One region of the Simiduia agarivorans SA1 genome, then DNA from elsewhere that is predicted to be linked to it. Evidence: predicted binding sites of a transcription regulator. Region 1 holds the regulator's gene; each other region holds the start of a gene.
What was found. The regulator FNR, encoded in region 1, switches genes on or off when oxygen is low (the NO sensors DNR and NnrR bind a similar motif). The targets are predictions, from matches to a motif close to TTGATNNNNATCAA.

Region 1 (4,446 bases):
AGGTAGCCGATGATTACGACGGCTGTTGCAACAGCCAGCACTTGCTCGCGTTTGTTGCGCGCCAGCCGAAAGGCATAGATGCCCGCACCGATGTACGCGAGCAGGGCAAAGATTTTTGCAATCAACCAGGCATGATCCAGCGGGTTCCAGTGGTACAACACCAGTAACGTAATGGCGCTGCCCAGCAGGGCGGTATCAATGACATGGGGCAGTATTTTAGTGAGCCGGGCCGAGAACCAGCGGGACTCATTCAATAACCAGTAGCTGCGCAATAAAAAACCTGCAATCGACAGCATAGCGAGGCTCATGTGCAGATGTTTGATGGCAATAATCATGCTTGCAGTGCCTTGCCGACCAGTGTGCTCAGGTGCGCTGGCAACGTCAGTGCCAGGGCCGCTTTCTGGCCGTTGTCGGACATCTTGCGCCAGGTTTTACGCAGAATATCGATCACTTTTTCTTCTGGGTGTTTGGCGCTGAAGTCGGCGAAATAATGGGACAGAAAAACCAGACAGGCTACGTCTTCCAGGCACTGGGTGTCGGGATTGGTTTTCAACTTTTCCTTTCGCAGCAGGGCGCTGGTTTGTTCGATCAGCGTGGCGGGTGCATCAAACTGTGCCAGGATTTCCGCGCAGCGGTCCGCGTGGTGTTTACCGAGCTCTGTGCGCCAGCGATGGTAGCCCTGACGATCCATTGGGTAGTCTTTGCGCGCGATAACCCAGCGCTCCAGGTGCTGGGCCCGGCAAGCGATTTGCAGCGCGGTGCCGGCAGCGGGATACAGGGCCTGTTGGCATTGGGTCATGCGTATGCCATACAGCTCACAGGCGCCCAGCGGCTTACCGTCGTGGGTTACTTGTTCGGGATCAGCGTGGTTGGCAGCGTCGATGGCTGCAAAGAGCGCGTCTGTATTCACGGTAGGCGTTACTGTGCGGAGGCGGCGCTTTTCAAGGCGTCGAGATCGGCAATTTCGATCTCTTTTTTGTCCACCTCGATAATGCTGAGTTTTTGTAATCGGCTGAAGACGCGGGACACGGTTTCAACCGTTAAACCGAGAAAGTTTCCGATATCCGCACGGGACATGGACAGCCGGAAGCGGGTGCCAGACAAATGCCGGCGCTGATTGCGTGACGAAATACTCAATAACAGAGAGGCTACGCGTTCTTCTGCCGTGTTTTTCGACAGTAGTGTGACCAGCTGCTGCTCATAGGTAATCTCTTTGCTCATCAACTGGAAAAAATGCTGCTGCAAAGAGGGCAGTTGCAGGCTGAGCTCTGTCATCTGAGTAAAGGGAATTTCGCACACTGCACAGGTTTCCAATGCGATGGCGGAGTTGGTGTGCTTGCTGTGACCGATGCCATCCAGGCCCATGACTTCACCCGGCAGGAAAAAGCCGGTGATCTGCTCGTCGCCATTGTCTGTGATGGTGAGGGTTTTGAGGCTGCCTGAACGCACGGCGTAAACCGAACTGAATTCTTCACCGGCGCGGAACAGGTATTCGCCTTTCTGCAGGGGGCGACCGCGCTTGATAATGCCGTCGATGCGATCGATATCATCAATTTTGACACTGATGGGCAGACAGATTGAGCTGAGCCTGCAATCGCCACAGGATACGGCGTTGTTGTGGGGGCAATGATGATTGGCAAGGCTGGCTGTCATGGTTGCTTGGTCTCTCCCTTATCAGGCGATTATAACCATGCCAGCCAGTTTTCGATACCTCGGCGCAATCAGCTGGGGAAGCTGAACTGGGCGCCTTCGCGTACCCCGGCGGATGGCCAGCGTTGAGTCAGGGTTTTGCGGCGGGTGTAAAACCGCACTGCATCCGGGCCGTAGGCCGACAAATCACCGAACAGCGAACGCTTCCAGCCGCCGAAGCTATGGAAAGCCATGGGTACCGGCAATGGAATGTTGATGCCCACCATGCCCACCAGGATGTTGTCGCCAAAGTAGCGCGCGGCCTCGCCATCGCGGGTGAAAATGCAGGTGCCGTTGCCGTACTCGTGGGCATTGATCAGGTCCATAGCTTCCTGCATGGTCTTGACCCGCACCACACACAGTACTGGCCCGAAGATCTCGTCGGTATAGATGCTCATGTCTGACGTGACATGATCAAACAGGCAGGGACCCAGGAAGTAGCCTTGTTCATGACCATCCACGGCGAGCCCACGGCCATCCACTACCAATGACGCGCCCGCAGCAACGCCCGCGTCGATGTAGCCGGATACCCGTTGCTTGTGTTCAGCAGTGATCAACGGGCCCATATCGTTGCTGTTGTCCAAACCGTTGCCCACTTTGATAGCGGCCATTTTCTCCTGCAGGCGGGCCACCAGCTCGTCGGCGGTTTTATCGCCCACCGCCACGGCCACGGAGATGGCCATACAGCGTTCACCACAGGAGCCGTATGCCGCGCCAATGAGTGCATTGACGGCGTTGTCCATGTCCGCATCAGGCATCACGATGGCGTGGTTTTTGGCGCCACCAAGCGCCTGTACGCGTTTGCCTTTGGCGGTGGCGCTGGCATAAATGTATTCGGCAATGGGGGTCGAGCCCACAAAGCTCACGGCCTGCACGCGGTCGTCCTGCAGCAGGGTATCCACGGCCTCTTTATCGCCATTGACGAGATTGAGTACGCCGTTAGGCAGGCCGGCCTGGTGCGCCAGCTCTACAATAAACCGTACCGCGCTGGGCGCCCGCTCGGACGGTTTCAGCACCACGGTATTGCCGCACACCACCGCCATGGGCCACATCCATAGGGGCACCATGGCCGGAAAGTTGAACGGGGTAATGGCAGCAACAACGCCGAGCGGTTGGAATTCAGACCAGCTGTCGATGTTGGGGCCGGCGTTTTTGCTGTGTTCGCCTTTGAGCAGCTCGGGCGCCGCAGTGGCGTATTCCACGTTTTCGATCCCGCGTTGCAGCTCGCCCATGGCATCGTTCAGCACCTTGCCGTGCTCGTCGGTGATCAGGGCACAGATTTCGTCGGCGTGCTGCTCCAGCAGGGCTTTAAAGTTGAACATGACACGTGCGCGTTTCAACGGGGGTGTCTGGCGCCAGGCCGGGTAGGCGGCCTGGGCGGCGGCAATGGCCTGCTCAGTGGTAGCCTGGCTTGCCAGCGCCACGGTTTTGGTGCTGACGCCGGTGGCCGGGTTGTACACCTTGGCGGTGCGCTCGGCGGGGGTATGGGGTTCGCCGTTGATGATGTGTCCGATAACTGACATGGGAAATCCTGTTGCTTAGATGGAATTGAGTGTGTCCGACAAGGCGTTCAGTAGCTCGTCTATTTCGTGTTTTTCGGTAATGAACGGCAACCCGAGCTGGACAGTGTCACCGCCGTAGCGCACGTAAAAACCTTTGGCCCACATGGCGCTGGCCACTTGCCAGGGGCGTTTGGCGGGCTCGCCGGGCGCGTGGGCCAGCGATAGGGCACCGGCAAAGCCATAGTTGCGGATGCCGGCCACATGGCGGCAATCCCTGAGCTTGTGCAATTCGTTTTCGAAGTAGGGCGCGTACTCGGCAACCCGCTGCACCAGTTTTTCTTTTTCCAGCAGCTCCAGTGCGGCCAGGCCAGCAGCACAGGCCAGCGGGTGGGCAGAGTAGGTGTAGCCATGGGGAAATTCGAGCAGGTACTCAGGACCACCGGCGGCCATGAAAGTGTCATAGATCTCGGCTTTGGCGACCACCGCGCCCATAGGCACGGCGCCATTGGTGAGTTGCTTGGCGATATTGATGATGTCGGGCGTAACACCAAATGCCTCGGACCCGGTCATGGCGCCGCAGCGCCCGAAGGCGGTAATCACCTCATCAAAGATCAGCAGGATATTGTGCTGGTCACAGATTTCTCTCAGTCGCTGCAGGTAACCCACCGGCGGAATAATCACCCCGGCACTGCCGGCAAAGGGCTCGACAATGACCGCAGCAATATTGGATGCATCGTGCAGGGCGATAATTTCCAGCAGCTCATCGGCCAGTTCGGCACCGGTTTGCGGCTGGCCTTTCACGAAGGGCTGGTCTTTGAGCATGGTGTGGGGCAGGTGATCACTGGCAATCAGATCGCCATAAAGCGCGCGATTGGCACCGATACCGCCTACGCTGATGCCGCCAAAATTAACCCCATGGTAGCCCTTAGCGCGCCCGATCAGGCGGGTTTTGGAGGGCATGCCTTTTTTGCGCCAGTAGGCGCGAGCCATTTTCAGTGAAGTGTCAGCGCTTTCAGAGCCGGAGCCGGTGAAAAACACATAGTCGAGCCCGTCGGGCATCAGGCTTTTGATTTTGTTGGCCAGCTCAAAACTCAGTTCGTGGCCGAACTGGAAGGCGGGGCTGTAGTCCAGGGTTTTGGCCTGCTTGGCGATGGCATCGCTGATTTCAGTGCGGCAGTGGCCCAGACCGCAGGTCCAGAGTCCGGACAGTCCGTCGAAAATTTTCCGGCCATCGGCGCTGGTAAACCACGCGCCT
Region 2 (4,446 bases), 1.3 Mb from region 1:
CTTGGGCAGCGGGTTATCGTATTCCTCAATACCGTCATATACGTGACCGGTGGTTTTGTTTTCCGGTTCATCTTCGTCGCTGACCGCCACTTTGCGGTTGGCAAACAGTACCCAGGTCACCAGCACCAGGCATGTGACAGTCAGTACAATGATCCACAGGCTCCAAAAAGTACTCATAATTTTTCCTGCCTTTCTTCATCGTTGTTTTCGGGATGAAGTTGTTGGGGTGTTTTGCTTGGCTCGTCCTCGGCGAAAGGCAGGTTAGCTGCCTCTTCAAACCGCTTGCGGCGGCTGGGCGCAAAGGCCCACCAACAGACGCCGATAAAGGCCAGAGTGACCAGCACGGTGCCTAGCGAACGCAAATCGTTGATATCCATCATCAGCGCTTCTGTTGAACCAGGGTGCCGAGCTGCTGCAGGTAAACCACCAATGCATCCACTTCACTCACACCTTTCACAGCAGCCTCTGCACCAGCGATATCTTCGTCGGTATAGGGCACGCCCACTTTGCGCAAGGCCGCCATTTTCTTGCCGGTGTCCTTGCCGTCGAGCACGTTATCAAACAGCCAGGGGAACGCCGGCATGTTGGATTCAGGCACAACGTTGCGCGGGTTGTACAGGTGCGCCTTTTGCCAGGCGTCTGAGTAACGTCCGCCTACACGCGCCAGATCGGGACCGGTGCGCTTGGAACCCCACAGGAACGGGTGCTCATAGACTGATTCGCCGGCCAGCGAGTAGTGACCGTAGCGCTCCACTTCGGCGCGCAGTGGACGGATCATCTGAGTGTGGCACACGTGACAACCTTCACGGATATAAATGTCACGCCCTTCCAGAGCGACTGCACCCAGCGGCTTCAGACCTTCCACCGGCGTCGTGGTTTCCTTCAGGAAAAACTGCGGCACGATTTCAACCAGTGAACCAAAACTGATGGCCACGATGGTGAGTACGGCCATCAGGCCGATGTTCTTTTCTACAATGTCATGATTCTTCATGGATTATTCCCTCAGGCCGCGGCCGCTTGTGGCGCAGCGTCGGCTGACTTTTCGTCAGCGATGGTGCGGTAGGCGTTGTAGGCCATGATCAGCATGCCAGCCAGGAAGAAAGCACCGCCCACAACACGTACGAAGTAACCGGGGTAGCTGGCTTCAACGGATTCAACAAAGCTGTAGGTCAGGGTGCCGTCGGCGTTGAATGCACGCCACATCAGGCCCTGCATGATGCCGTTCACCCACATGGAGGCGATGTACAACACGGTACCGATAGTCGCCAGCCAGAAGTGGGTGTTGATCAGCGGTACGCTGTACATCTCTTCTTTGTTGAACAGCTTGGGGATCAGGTGGTAGATGGCGCCGATAGAAATCATTGCGACCCAGCCCAGCGCACCGGAGTGCACGTGACCCACAGTCCAGTCGGTATTGTGCGACAGGGCGTTCACGGTCTTGATCGACATCATCGGGCCTTCGAAAGTAGACATACCGTAGAAGGACAGCGAGACCACCAGGAATCGCAAGGTCGGGTCGGTACGCAGCTTATGCCAGGCGCCGGACAGCGTCATGATACCGTTGATCATACCGCCCCATGACGGCGCCAACAGGATCAGTGACATGACCATGCCCAGACTCTGGGCCCAGTCGGGCAGCGCTGAGTAGTGCAGGTGGTGACCACCGGCCCAGATATAAAGTGCAATCAGCGCCCAGAAATGCACGATGGACAACTGGTAGGAGTACACCGGACGACCCGCTTGCTTGGGCACGAAGTAATACATCATGCCGAGGAAGCCCGCGGTCAGGAAGAAGCCCACCGCGTTATGGCCGTACCACCACTGGACCATGGCATCCATCACGCCGGCATAGGCGGAGTAGGACTTGGTCATGGACACGGGAATCGCCGCCGAGTTCACCAGGTGCAGGACGGCGACGGTGAGAATAAAGCCGCCGTAGAACCAGTTGGCCACATAAATGTGTTCGGTTTTACGCTTGACGATAGTGCCGAAGAACACGATGGCATAGGACACCCATACCAGCGTAATCAGGATATCGATGGGCCACTCCAGCTCGGCGTATTCCTTGGCGGAAGTAATACCCAGAGGCAGTGTAATGGCTGCGAGTACAATCACCAGCTGCCAACCCCAGAACGTAAACGGGATCAGCCAGCCGCCCCACAGTTTGGCCTGACAAGTCCGCTGCACAACATAGTAGGAAGTGGCGAACAAGGCACAACCACCAAAGGCGAAAATCACCGCGTTGGTGTGCAGGGGACGCAAACGGCCGAAGTGGCTGTAGGGTTGCAGGATATCGTTCAGTTCTGGCCATACCAGCTGTGCCGCAATCAGCACACCCACAGCCATACCTACGATGCCCCACACAATGGTCATGACGGCGAATTGACGCACGACCTTATAGTTATAGGCTGGGTGTTCCCCAGCAGCTGCGTGACTGCTCATAGTAGTTTCCCAATGTCTCAGAGCTTAAAAAATCGTCTTCGCCAGACTTCCTGCGTACCTCAAGACCGGTCCCCTAGGAACAGAGCTCCCTCTAAAGTAGTACGACAGGTTGCACCGCTGGCATTGTAGGGTTTCAACATGACGGGATATTGATGTGAATCAAGGGATACCCCGTCCGGTTTATATAACCGGATAAAACCCAGAGTTTAGGTCATAAAGGCCTGTTTCGCGCAGGCGATCTACCCACAAAGGCGTATTCCTTGGAATACGCCATGACGGGCAGATCAGGACAATTTACGGCCTTTGCCCGCCGCGATGCGCATGCGCAACGCGTTGAGCTTGATGAAGCCTTCGGCGTCCTTCTGGTTGTAGGCACCGGCATCGTCCTCAAAAGTGGCGATCTTGTCGTCGAAGAGGCTGTCCTCGGAGCGACGGCCGGCAATGGACACATTGCCCTTGTAGAGCTTGACCCGCACATCGCCGTTCACCACCGTCTGGGAGTCATCGATGGCCTTTTGCAGCATCTGCCGCTCAGGGCTCCACCAGTAACCGTTGTAAATCATCTCGGCGTAGCGCGGCATCAGCGCATCTTTCAGGTGCGCCACTTCGCGGTCGAGAGTGAGCGACTCGATGGCGCGGTGCGCCTTGAGCAGGATGGTGCCGCCGGGGGTTTCGTAGCAACCGCGGGACTTCATGCCCACATAGCGGTTTTCCACGATATCCAAGCGACCAATACCATTGGCGCCGCCCACCTTGTTCAGGTGCTCCAGCACGGTCGCCGGCGTCATGGCCTTGCCATCGATGGCCACCACGTCACCTTTTTCGTAGGTCAGGGTCACGTAAGTGGGTGTGTCCGGTGCCGCTTCCGGTGATACCGACCAACGCCACATACCCTCTTCCGCCTCGGCCCATGGATCTTCCAGAATGCCGCCCTCGTAGGAAATGTGCAGCAGGTTAGCGTCCATGGAGTAAGGCGACTTGGTTTTCTGCTTGGCGAAATCCACCGGAATATTGTGTTCTTCGCAGTAGGCCATCAGCTTTTCGCGGGAGTTCAGATCCCACTCGCGCCAGGGTGCAATGACCTTGATACCGGGCTTGAGTGCGTAGGCACCCAGCTCGAAGCGCACCTGGTCGTTGCCTTTGCCGGTCGCACCATGGGAGATGGCATCGGCACCGGTTTCGTTGGCAATTTCTACCAGACGCTTGGCGATCAGCGGGCGGGCAATGGAGGTGCCCAGCAGGTATTCACCTTCATAAATGGTGTTGGCGCGGAACATGGGAAACACGTAATCGCGCACGAATTCTTCGCGCAGATCTTCGATATAGATTTCTTTGATGCCCATGGCCTGTGCTTTGGCGCGCGCGGGCTCCACTTCTTCACCCTGACCGATGTCGGCGGTAAACGTCACCACCTCACACTGGTAGGTTTCTTGTAGCCACTTAGCAATAACCGATGTATCAAGCCCGCCTGAGTAAGCGAGTACTACCTTTTTGAGGGACGCCATAGAAAACTCCGTTCGCTTGCCGCGCTGTCCCGGGTCGCATTGCGCTCACCCGGCCTGTAAAAATCGGGGGCGAATTGTATAACCAATCGTTATAGATTCACAGGGCGTCTAGCAGACTAATTGCGGATAGGACGTTATTCTGCGGCGGCAACCGTCTGATCCTCGCGCTTGTCGACCCTGACGGTGACGCGCCGGTTTTGCGCCCGGCCCACGCGCGATTGATTGGACGCAACCGGATAGCGCTCACCGTGCCAGCGCACAGTAATCATGTCGGCCGGCACCCCCAGGTTGCGCAAAAACGCTGCCACTGATTCTGCCCGCCGCTTGGACAGTTCAAGATTTTCGTCCCGCAGCCCCTTGCTATCGGTGTGACCATCAATGAACAGATGGCCGATTTGCGGATCGGCCAGCACATAGGTGGCAATGTGGCGCAATTTGCGATTTTCCGCCGGAGGGAAATCATCGCCGGACGACGGGAAGTAAACGGCGGACCGGGCGA
Region 3 (4,446 bases), 1.3 Mb from region 1:
TTTTTCCTGGCCCACATAGTGTGCCCAACCACCACCGGACTGGCCGATACAACCGCACATCATCAGCAGGTTGATCACGCCCCGGTAGTTCATGTCCATGTTGTACCAGTGGTTCATGGCAGCGCCGATAATGATCATTGAGCGGCCGTGGGTTTTGTGCGCGTTATCCGCAAACTCACGGGCAATCTTGATGATCTGTGCGCGCGGCACACCGGTGATTTTTTCCTGCCACGCGGGGGTGTAGGGAATATCTTCGTCAAAGTTTTTGGCGGAATTGGGGCAATCGTAACCGTTATCTACGCCGTAATTGGCGAGCGTCAGGTCGTAAACGGTGGCCACCAGCGCTTCCGAACCGTCGGCCAGCTGTACTTTCTTCACCGGCACTTTGCGCTGCTGAATAGGCGCGTGATCGGTGTGATCAAAGTAGTTGTATTCGTGTTCCTGACCTCCGAAGTAAGGGAAGGCCACCTCGGCAATCTGGTCGGCGTTGTCTTTCAGCGACAACGCCAGTGTGATTTCAGCACCGGACTTACCGTCTTTCTGCTCGATGTTCCACTTGCCGCGCCCTTCTTTGGCTGAGGGCTCTCCCCAGCGGTAGCCAATGGAACCGTTGGGCGATACCAACTCGCCATTGGCTTCATTGATGGCAATGGTTTTCCACTCGGGGTTATTGTCCTGGCCATGGTTGCCGGCGAGATCCGACGCACGCAGGAAGGCACCCTGTGACAGGCCATGTTCGCCCTGCTCCAACTTCACCAGATACGGGAAGTCAGTGGTGGAACGCACATACTGCTTGAAGTAATCCGACGGTTTGTCCACGTGGAATTCACGCAGAATCACATGGCCCATGGACATGGCCACGGCCGCATCGGTGCCTTGCTTGGCGTGCACCCATTCGTCGGTGAGCTTGGCCACTTCGGAATAGTCGGGGGTCACCGAAACGGTCTTGGTGCCCTTGTAGCGCACTTCGGTAAAGAAGTGGGCGTCGGGGGTACGGGTCTGCGGTACGTTGGAGCCCCAGGCAATGATGTAGCCCGAGTTGTACCAGTCTGCCGATTCCGGCACATCGGTCTGCTCGCCCCAGATTTGTGGCGACGCCGGCGGCAGGTCACAGTACCAGTCGTAGAACGACAGACAATTACCACCGATCAGGCTCAGGTAGCGGGCACCCGCGGCGTAAGACACCATTGACATGGCCGGAATCGGCGAGAAACCGGTGACGCGGTCGGGGCCGTATTTTTTCGCGGTGTAGATATTCGCCGCCGCAATGATTTCATTCACTTCCGCCCAGGAAGACCGCACCAGGCCACCCATGCCGCGCTGGGTTTTGTAGCTTTTCGCTTTAGCACTGTCTTCCACAATGGAGGCCCAGGCTTTCACCGGGTCTTTCTGGGTCGCGCGGGCATCGCGCCACAGCTTCAGCAACGCCTTGCGCACTTTCGGGTACTTGAGCCGGTTGGCCGAGTAGATGTACCAGGAGTAGCTGGCACCGCGCGGGCAGCCACGGGGCTCGTGGTTGGGCAGATCCGGCCGGGTGCGCGGGTAGTCGGTTTGCTGGGTTTCCCAGGTCACCAGACCGTCCTTCACATAGATTTTCCAGCTACAGGAGCCGGTGCAGTTCACCCCGTGGGTAGAGCGCACGATCTTATCGTGTTGCCACCGGCGGCGGTAACCCTGCTCCCAGTCCCGGTTTTCATTGGTGGTGACGCCGTGCTCACCGCTGAAAGACTGCTGCTTTTTATCGAAGAAGCGCAGTTTATCCAGAAATTGACTCATTGATTGTTCCTCACCCTTGCTACGAGGTCGTTGGCTACTGGCGGACCAGCTGTAAACGCACTTTAGTGGCCGGAGGCTGGCGCTCAGTTGACATGGATCAACACGCGCGAGGCGGTTTTCGGCGTGTAATAGCCGCTCTATCCCCTTGTGGGTAGATGGCGTCGCGTTCCACCCCAGATAAATCAAGGTTTTCTGTTCTCGCGGGTGCGAAAAAGGCAAGGGCAGGATATTTAGGGGTATCGCGTGGTCGAATCCATCCGCAGGCAGTTCACCCGGTCGGTCACCAGCACCATCACCTGGTCCATCATGGCCATCATGGTAGTGGCCCTGTTATCGATCTTTGTGTCCTACTGGATCACCGAACAGGGTGAGCTGGACGGGCAGGCCATTAACCTCTCCGGCAGCTTGCGCATGCAAACCTACCGCATTGGCCTGGCCAGCCATCAGCAAGATAACCAGGCCCTGCGCACCCACCTGGAAAACCTTGCCGTCACCTGGAATTCATCGCTGTTTGCGCCGCTCGCCCAACGAGGTGACGACACTGAACTAAGCCGCGCCTTCACACTCGCGAACAACCACTGGCAGGAACAGGTAAAGCCATTATTCGAACGGATACTGTCGCTGTCCGGCGATGAAAAACAACAAGCCACCACCACCTTACTGCCACTGCTGGATCGCCAGGTGGTGCTCACCGACAAGCTGGTATACCAATTCCAGCTGCGCGCCGAAAGTCGCAACCAACGGCTGCGCCTGATTCAGGTACTGGGCCTGTTCACGATCGTGTGCGTGGGCAGCCTGGTGTTCTATGTGTTGCGCGAACGCCTGGACCGGCCACTGAAAGAACTGACCCACGCCGCCGACCGTTTCCGTCGCGGGGATCTGAACCAGCGGGTCAATCTTTCGGTCAACGACGAGCTGGGATTGCTGGCCGACATCTTTAACCGCATGGGCGATGCCATCGGCAAAACCTACGAAGAACTCGAGCAGCGGGTGGCCAGCCGCACGCGCGATCTGCAACAGCAAACCAAGGCATTACAGTTTCTGCTGGATACGTCCGGCACCATCATGAGCGCTTACCATACACCGGTGAACTACCGGCAGATTGTGCGCAACCTGGGCCAGTTGATTGAGCACCAGGACATTGAAGTGTGCTTGTTTACCGAAGAAGGCAACCAGCCTTACTACCACCAGAATGCGTTTGGCACCGCCAAAGATTGCAGCCAGCGCGATTGCAACGATTGCCGCAGCACCAGCTGCAATACCACACAGACCGAGATGACCTTTCCGATTACCCGCGACAGCAAACAGTTCGGGCTGCTGACACTGCACACCAAGAACACCGCGTCCGAATGGGAACAGCAACTGATTCAATCGACTGCCGATCAGATTGCGCTGGCGCTGACGCTCACAGAACAAAAGCAGCTGGATCGTAAAGTCGCCACCCTGGACGAACGCAATGTGATTGCGCGCGAATTGCACGATTCATTGGCACAGGCACTTTCTTATCTGAAAATTCAGGTCACACGCCTGCAGAAAACCACTGAAAAAGGCCGCTACGATTTACAGGAACCGATCATCACTGAACTGAAGGAAGGTCTTGCCAGCGCCTACAAACAATTGCGCGAACTGCTCACCACTTTCCGCCTTAAACTGGACGAGACCGGGCTGGAAGGCGCCTTGGTACAGACCACCGACAGCCTGAGTGAGCGTTCGGCGATGAAGGTGACGCTGGATTACCAGCTACAGGATATTCCGCTATCCCCCAGCGAAGAAATCCATTTGCTGCAAATTGTGCGCGAAGCGGGGCAGAACGCCATCAACCATTCAGACGGTTCGCATTTACACATCGAATTCTGCCGCTTGTTGGATGACCAGATCCTGATGGTGATCAGTGACGATGGCGTGGGCATGCCGGATGACCCCACCAAACTTAATCACTACGGCCTGGCCATCATGCAAGAGCGGGCACGCAACCTTAATGGCCGCCTGGACATCACCAGCAAACCGGGTGCCGGCACCACCATCCGATTGAAATTTACGCCGGACGTGATCAGTCTGCGGCGGGCAAGCTGAATATAATCCGCGTACCCTGCTGGAATTGGCGGTCGAGCATAATGATGCCGCTTTGCAATGCCATAAGGTCATAGCAAATAGACAACCCAATGCCCTGCCCCGACTCAGCGCCACTGCCTATCTGGCTGTCCACCGGGCCCTTGAACAAATGATCCCGGATTGTCTCCGGGATAGGCTCGCCGCCATTTTCGACACTGACCCGGACACGGTTGCCTTCCTGTCGGGCGCGTACCTGAATCGCACTGCCCCTGGGCGCGTACTTGGCCGCATTGGTCAACAGATTACGCACCACGGTCTTGGTCAGGGTGGGGTCGGCCATCACCCGCAAGTCGTCTTCCAGATCAAATACCAACTGAATCTTTTTCAGATTGAGCGCGTCCTGAATTAATTCCAGATCGGCATTCAACAATGAATCCAGATCGCACGGACGCAGATGCGCGCGAAAAGCCCCAAGATGACTTTTGGACCACTGCAGTAGTTCATCCAGGCGGGCGTAGACCTTGAGCGCACTGCTGAGAATGGATTCCGCAATATCGGCTATGCGAGCGGGCGTCAGCTTTTCCGCTTTTTCGGTGAGCGAGCGGGAAAAGCCCAGAA

Region 2: a site for FNR is predicted at 2,592-2,605, ahead of ccoN (cytochrome-c oxidase, cbb3-type subunit I). Genes of this name have one in related genera too.
Region 3: a site for FNR is predicted at 1,864-1,877, ahead of M5M_RS15485 (nitrate reductase subunit alpha). Genes of this name have one in related genera too.

Annotation. Positions count from the first base shown of each region.
Region 1 is NC_018868.3:450,592-455,037, forward strand. Features, by position in the region: gene M5M_RS01985 (SirB2 family protein) at 1-335, opposite strand, end outside; gene M5M_RS01990 (DUF4202 domain-containing protein) at 332-910, opposite strand; gene fnr (fumarate/nitrate reduction transcriptional regulator Fnr) at 919-1,653, opposite strand; gene M5M_RS02000 (CoA-acylating methylmalonate-semialdehyde dehydrogenase) at 1,722-3,212, opposite strand; gene aptA (omega-aminotransferase AptA) at 3,228-4,446, opposite strand, start outside.
Region 2 is NC_018868.3:1,774,460-1,778,905, forward strand. Features, by position in the region: gene ccoP (cytochrome-c oxidase, cbb3-type subunit III) at 1-177, opposite strand, end outside; gene M5M_RS07840 (CcoQ/FixQ family Cbb3-type cytochrome c oxidase assembly chaperone) at 174-377, opposite strand; gene ccoO (cytochrome-c oxidase, cbb3-type subunit II) at 380-991, opposite strand; gene ccoN (cytochrome-c oxidase, cbb3-type subunit I) at 1,003-2,442, opposite strand; gene M5M_RS07855 (argininosuccinate synthase) at 2,727-3,947, opposite strand; gene M5M_RS07860 (flagellar protein MotY) at 4,082-4,446, opposite strand, start outside.
Region 3 is NC_018868.3:3,426,883-3,431,328, reverse strand. Features, by position in the region: gene M5M_RS15485 (nitrate reductase subunit alpha) at 1-1,776, opposite strand, end outside; gene M5M_RS15480 (ATP-binding protein) at 2,020-3,849, shown strand; gene M5M_RS15475 (GAF domain-containing sensor histidine kinase) at 3,827-4,446, opposite strand, start outside.